Regions from separate parts of the Streptomyces sp. TE5632 genome, predicted to be linked through region 3. Evidence: riboswitches for the same ligand, from Rfam matches in the RefSeq annotation. Region 3 holds a riboswitch; each other region holds the start of a gene.
What was found. Region 3 has a riboswitch for cobalamin ahead of ACVW19_RS09655 (prenyltransferase/squalene oxidase repeat-containing protein). Riboswitches for the same ligand answer to the same signal wherever they lie in the genome.

Region 1: linked by a shared signal. The riboswitch ahead of ACVW19_RS06870 (cobalamin biosynthesis protein) and the one ahead of ACVW19_RS09655 (prenyltransferase/squalene oxidase repeat-containing protein) in region 3 are both predicted to bind cobalamin.
Region 2: linked by a shared signal. The riboswitch ahead of ACVW19_RS26145 (energy-coupling factor ABC transporter permease) and the one ahead of ACVW19_RS09655 (prenyltransferase/squalene oxidase repeat-containing protein) in region 3 are both predicted to bind cobalamin.

What each region holds. Positions count from the first base shown of each region.
Region 1 covers NZ_JBSSEA010000003.1:385,066-387,237, forward strand. The annotation lists gene ACVW19_RS06860 (anion permease) at 1-601, shown strand, start outside; gene ACVW19_RS06865 (hypothetical protein) at 633-854, shown strand; cobalamin riboswitch at 1,006-1,144, shown strand; gene ACVW19_RS06870 (cobalamin biosynthesis protein) at 1,270-2,172, shown strand, end outside.
Region 2 covers NZ_JBSSEA010000003.1:4,599,650-4,601,821, reverse strand. The annotation lists gene ACVW19_RS26150 (ABC transporter substrate-binding protein) at 1-753, opposite strand, end outside; cobalamin riboswitch at 932-1,140, shown strand; gene ACVW19_RS26145 (energy-coupling factor ABC transporter permease) at 1,171-1,890, shown strand; gene ACVW19_RS26140 (energy-coupling factor ABC transporter substrate-binding protein) at 1,887-2,172, shown strand, end outside.
Region 3 covers NZ_JBSSEA010000003.1:986,846-989,017, reverse strand. The annotation lists gene ACVW19_RS09655 (prenyltransferase/squalene oxidase repeat-containing protein) at 1-1,097, opposite strand, end outside; cobalamin riboswitch at 1,210-1,349, opposite strand; gene ACVW19_RS09650 (endo-1,4-beta-xylanase) at 1,463-2,172, opposite strand, start outside.

The DNA of each region.
Region 1 (2,172 bases), 600 kb from region 3:
GTGGGTCATCGTGTCCGCGGGCGTCGCCATCGCGCTCGGCACCTACCTCGGCGGCTGGCGCATCATCCGCACGATGGGCAAGGGCCTGACGGACCTCCAGCCGCAGCAGGGCTTCGCCGCCCAGACCAGCGCCGCGACGGTCATCCTGGCCTCCTCCCACCTCGGTTTCTCCCTCTCCACCACGCACTCGGTCTCCGGTGCCGTGATGGGTGCGGGCCTGGGCCGCAAGGGCGGTGTCGTCCGCTGGTCGACGGCCACCCGGATGTTCGTCGCCTGGGGCCTGACGCTGCCGGCGGCGGCCCTGGTCGGGGCCATCGCCGAACTGGTCTGCCGGGCCGGCAGCTGGGGCACCGCCGTCGTCGCCGTCTTCCTGGTCGCCTCCAGCGCGGCGATCTGGAAGATCTCCCGGCGTGAGGTCGTCGACCACACCAACGTCAACGACACCGGCGCCACCGACGCCACCGCCGAGGAGCCTGCCGGTGTGGTGACCGCCGCCATGGCCGCGGTGACCCCGCCCCCGGCCGGCAGCCTGAGCGAGGAGCTCTCGGCCACCATCCCGGCCCCGGTCCCCACCGATCCGGCAGCCAAGACCACCGTCTGACCGCGCCCCGGTACGAAGGAAGAAGAGCACCATGAAGATCGACTGGGCGGCCCTCGGTTCCGTCTTCGGCGTCAGCCTCGTGGCCACCGTGGCCCTGGTGGCCCTGTTCACCCTCGGCATCGTCGGCCTGTCCCGCCATGAGCGGGCCGCCGCCCAGGGCGGGTCCGCGGCCCTGGCGGTCGCCGGCGCCTACGCCTGCTTCGCGGCCTGCACGGCGGCGGTGGCATACGGGATCTATCTGATCATGGCTTGATCGAGGCCTGATCAAGGCCTGATCAAGGTCGTCTCCGTCCGACGGGCGGTGCGGGGCTTCGCGCCCCGCACCGCCCGTTCGCGTTCCCCCACCGGAACCCCTCTGTGGGCCTCAGCACACTTCAGCCTCGCAGGTCAAAGGCAGGTTGACGGTTCTTCCGGACCGTGGTGGACTGCCGGATGCCAATGCGGCGGCAGGAGAGGAAGCCGGTGGAAGTCCGGCGCGGTCCCGCCACTGTCACCGGGGTGAACACCCCGGGAGCCAGGAACTCTCACCGCCGGTCTCGTCGAACCAGGGCGCGGACACCCTGAGTGAGGACATATCGCCATGCCCGGCTGCCCGTCGAGGTCGACCAGCGACGCCCCACCCCGGCTCGGGGCGGACATTTCCACCGGATCCCCCACCGGCTGAACCCGTGGGTGCCGATCGCGAGTTCGCGTACGGCGCCGCCGTCGGCCTCCTCGGCGACCTGCTCCTCGGCGATCCCCGCCGGGGGCATCCGGTCGCCGCTTTCGGGCGGGCCGCGGCTGCCGTGGAACGGGTGCTGTGGCGGGACGACCGTGGCCGGGGCGCGTTGCACACCGCCGTCTGCGTCGGCGGGGCCCTCGCTCTGGGGAGCCTTGCCGCCCGGTGCGTACGTTCCTCCCCCGCCGCCTCGGTCGCCCTGACCGGCGCCGCCACCTGGGCCGTCGTCGGCGGGACGTCGCTGGCGGTCGAGGCCCGCGCCATCGGGCAGGCCCTTCAGACCGGGACCGCCGAGGGCATCGAGGCGGCGCGGGCACGGCTGCCGCACCTGTGCGGCCGGGACCCGCAGGCGCTGGACGCCGACGGGATCGCCCGCGCGGTGGTGGAGTCCGTCGCCGAGAACACCTCCGACGCCGTGGTGGGCGCCCTGGTGTGGGGCGCCGTCGCCGGGGTGCCGGGACTGCTCGGGTTCCGGGCCGTCAACACCCTGGACGCCATGGTCGGCCACAAGTCGCCCCGGTACCGGCGCTACGGCTGGGCCTCCGCCCGCCTCGACGACGTCGCCGGGTGGCCCGGGGCGCGGCTGACCGCCGTACTCGCCGCGGTCGCCGGGCCGGACCCGCGGGGCGCCGTCCGGGCGTGGCGCGCGGATGCCGCGAAACACCCCAGCCCCAACGCCGGCCCCGTGGAGGCGTCCTTCGCGGGCGCGCTCGGCGTGCGGCTCGGCGGAACGCTGTCCTACTCCGGGCGGGTCGAACACCGGCCCGTCCTCAACGGCGCCGGCCGTCCCGTGGCCGTGGCGGACATCGACCGGGCGGTACGGCTCTCGCGGCGCGTCGGCTGGCTGGCGCTC
Region 2 (2,172 bases), 3.6 Mb from region 3:
GGTCGCGCCGTCGAGGTCGCCGGAGCGCAGCCGGGTGGCGCGGACGTCGTCGTCGGCGATGATCGCCATGGTGAGCTTCTTCACCTTCGGTGCGCCGCCCCAGTAGTCGGGGTTCGCCTTGAAGGTGAGCTTCTCGCCCTTGCTCCAGCCGGTGAGGACGTACGGTCCGGTGCCGATCGGCTCGGTGTTGAAGGCGCCGGTGTTGGGGTCCTGCTCGCCCGCGACGTGTTCGGGGACGATGGGCAGGACGGTGCGGGCCGGGAAGGCCGCGTAGGGGTACTTGAGGGTGAAGACGACCTTGTCGTCGCCGTCCGCCCGGACCTCCTTGACGGCGTCCAGTTCGCTCTTGGCGGTGTTGTTGGTCTTGTCGTCGAGGACCGTTTCGTACGTGTAGACGACGTCCTCGGCGGTGAGGGGTTCGCCGTCACTGAACTTCACGCCCGGGCGCAGGGTGTAGGTGTAGGTGCGGCCGTCGTCGGTGACCTCGGGGAGCGCCTTCGCCAGGGCGGGCTCGAGTTCCAGGCCGGCGTCCCGGGCGAGCAGCCCGTCGAAGATCTTGGAGTTGCCGTCCTTGCCGTAGCCGAGCAGCGGGCTCAGGGTGTCCGGCTCGGAGGCGACCCCGATCACCACGGACTCGGCGGACCCGCTGCCGCCCGCGGCGCCGTCCGTGCCGCCGCCGGGCGCCGAGCAGGCGGCGACCGCGGCGGCCATGGTCGCCGCGACGGCGGCACCCTTTATTCGTCGGGTCGTCATCGAATTCCACACCTTTGCTGCCCGGATCTCGTTGTTGCATATTAGTTGCAGCAGGGTTCTGCCCAGGACCCCCTCCCCTCATTCCCGCACTTCGGCGTGGTGGGCCCGTCGGGGTGCGAGCTGCGGGGCGCCGTCCGTGCGCCCCCCGGGACTGCTTGTCAGCGGCCCGGGACAGGGTCTAGTGTCGCCACGCCTTGGTGAACGGGAAATCCGGTGTGATACCGGTGCGGCCCTCGCCACTGTGATCGGGAAGTCCGGCTCCGGCCCCAGGTCCTGTCCCCCGACAGGACCGAACGGCAGCCACTGGGTCCCCCTCGGACCCGGGAAGGCGGAGCACGGGCGGTGGTACCCGTCAGCCAGGAGACCGGCCAAGGCGCGTCAACCATCCACGAGGTGCTGGAGAGGGTCTGCTGAGCCATGCACATAGCCGAGGGTTTTCTACCGCCGGCGCACGCGGTCGCCTGGGGCGTCGCGTCGGCGCCGTTCGTCGTCCACGGAGCCCGGTCGCTCACCCGTGAAGTCAGGGAGCATCCCGAGAGCACGCTGCTGCTGGGCGCGTCGGGAGCGTTCACCTTCGTCCTGTCCGCGCTGAAACTGCCCTCGGTGACCGGGAGTTGTTCCCATCCCACCGGCACCGGGCTGGGCGCCATCCTGTTCCGGCCGCCGGTGATGGCGGTGCTGGGCACCATCACCCTGCTGTTCCAGGCCCTGTTGCTCGCCCACGGCGGGCTGACCACGCTCGGCGCCAACGTCTTCTCGATGGCGGTCGTCGGACCGTGGGCGGGGTACGGGGTCTACCGGCTGCTGCGGCGGTACGGGGCGCCGCTGATGGTCGCGGTGTTCTGCGGCGCGTTCGTCGCCGACCTGTCGACGTACTGCGTGACGAGTGTGCAGCTGGCGCTCGCCTTCCCCGACCCGGGCAGCGGATTCGCGGGCGCGCTCGGCAAGTTCGGCTCCATCTTCGCCGTCACGCAGATCCCGCTCGCGGTGAGCGAGGGGCTGCTGACGGTGCTGGTGATGCGCATGCTGGTGCAGTCCAGCAAGGGCGAACTGACCCGGCTCGGGGTGCTGGTGGCCGGGCTCGGGAAGAAGTCGGCGGGCGCGGGAGCGGGCGCGGGCGAGGCGGTGGCCCGATGAGCCGTAACGCGAAGATCAACTCCCTGCTGCTGCTCCTTGTCGCCGTGCTCGCCGTGGTGCCGCTGGTCCTCGGGCTCGGCGATCACAAGGAGGAGCCGTTCGCGGGCGCCGACGCGGAGGCGGAGACCGCGATCACCGAGATCGCCCCGGACTACGAGCCGTGGTTCTCGCCGCTGTACGAACCACCGTCCGGGGAGATCGAGTCGGCGCTGTTCGCCCTCCAGGCGGCGATCGGCGCGGGCGTGCTCGCGTACTACTTCGGGCTGCGGCGGGGGCGCCGGC
Region 3 (2,172 bases):
GTCGCCGTGAGCTGCTTCACCAGGTCGGTGCCGCCGAAGGCGCGCGGGTCGGTGCCGGTCGCGTGGGCGGCGAAGATCAGCTGGGCGTAGGCGGCGGGGCCGCCCTGGGCGGCCCAGTCGGCGGCGTTCCTCTCCAGCCAGGCCACGGACTTCGCGGCCTGCTCGGTGGCGCCCTGCGCGGCGAGCGCGACCACCGCGTCGGCGGTGTTGCCGTAGTCGGGCTGGTCCTCGGAGCCGGGGAGGGCGGAGACGAGGTGGTCGTCCTCGGCGAGTACACCGGTGAGGTGGGCGGCGCCGTTGGCGGCGGCCTGCTCGGGCGTGTCCGCCTTCTCGCAACCGGCGTCCTTCGACCCGCCCTTGCCGGGCTCGACCACCAGGCCCGCGCCGAGGGCGCCGACCACGCCCGCCGCCGTGGCGTCGGCGTTGGCGACCAGTTCGCCCTTCTTGTCCGGCTGGAAGGCGAACGCGCCCGCGCCGTCGTCCCCGCTCTTGCTGCTCTTGCCGCCCTTGTCGCCCTTGTCGTCGCACGGCAGCGCCAGCTTCAGCAGGGCGTCGTAGGGGGACTTGCCGTCCTTGACCACCTCGGCCGGCTTCTCGCCCGCCGCGGCGAGCGCGCCGATGACGACGGAGGTGGAGTTGGCGTCGCTGTCCCCGCCCGCCATGTAGCCCCAGCCGCCGTCCTTGTTCTGCACGGACTTCAGCCAGTCGACGGCCTTGCCGGTGACGGCCTCGTGCCCGCCGAGGGGGGCGAGGGCCTGGACGGCGGCGGCGGTCTGGTTGGTGTCGACCATGGTCTTGGCGTCGCACGCCGTGCCGGTGTCCGCACGGTACGGGGCGAACGAGCCGTCGGCGCACTGCTGCCCCGCCAGCCAGTCGACGGACGACTTCGGCGGCTCGACGCCCACCGTGTGCTGGGCGAGCAGGGCGAGCGACTGCCGCCACACGCCGTCGTACTGCGGGTCGCCGTCGCCGTACAGGGCGGCGGGCAGGGCCTGCTGGGACGGCGAGGGGGACGGGGACGAGTCGGCGGCGGCCGGTACGGCGGCACCGATCACGGCGACGGCGGCCAGAACCGCTGCGCTGCTACGGATGTTCATGATCGGCGGATGCCTCTCTCCCTGTGGGGAGCCGGGCAGCACGGGACATCCCGGCGGCTCGGCTCCGTATACCTCGACGGTGCCGCGCCCCGGCGGACCGCCGGGCGCGTGAGCCGGTCACGAACCGTTCGGGGCATTCCGGCTCGCCGTCCCGGTGGACGGCTCACGGCTGCGGGTCAGCGCCGGAATTGCACCGGCTTCCCCCCGTACGGGTGATGACGACGCCGTCACTCTACCCGTACGTAAGAAAGTGGTCAGAAGTGGCTTGAACCGAGGTGGCCGAGGTCACGTCGCCACGGACCGGCCCGCCTCGTCGGCGGAGGCGGGCCGGTCCGTGGGGTCCCGTGGGGCGGGCGGGAATTCGGTCAGGAGGCCGTGCAGGGGCCGAGCTGCGGGGGCGTCGAGTTGCCGTTCCTCGTCACCGTGAAGCCGAAGCTGGTCGAGGATCCGGCCGCGACCGTGCCGTTCCAGCTGGACCGCACCGTCATGACGTTGCCGCTGCTGTCCCAGGTCGGTGAGCCGTTCCAGACCGAGGAGACCTTCTGCGGGGGCGTCATGGTGACCTTCACGCTCCAGGCGCTGATCGCCGAACTGCCGGCCGTGACGGTCACCTTGCCGTTGTACCCGCTGCCCCAGTCCTCCGCCGTGGTGTAGGTGGCGGTGCAGGCGGCGCCGGGCGTGCCCGGGTCGCCCGGGCCGCCGGGATCAGCGGAACCGCCGAGCGCGCTCAACGCCGCGTGGTAGGCGGGCTTCTTGTTGTAGTTGTCGTCGAACAGCAGGGGCGTGCCGCCCGACCGCCACGAGTACTTGTCCGGGATGCCCCACACCGTGATGCCGGTGCACCGTGACACCGCGAGGCAGGCCCGTACGACATTGCCGTAGTTGGTGGCCTGTGACGTGCCCGAGCCCTCGATGTCCAGCTCGGTGATCTGCACGTCGACGCCGAGGTCGGCGAAGCGCTGGAGGTTGGCCCGGTAGTCGGAGGGGACCGGGGAGGCGCTGTTGAAGTGGGACTGGAAGCCGACGCAGTCGATGGGCACGCCACGGGACTTGAAGTCCCGGACCATGGTGTAGA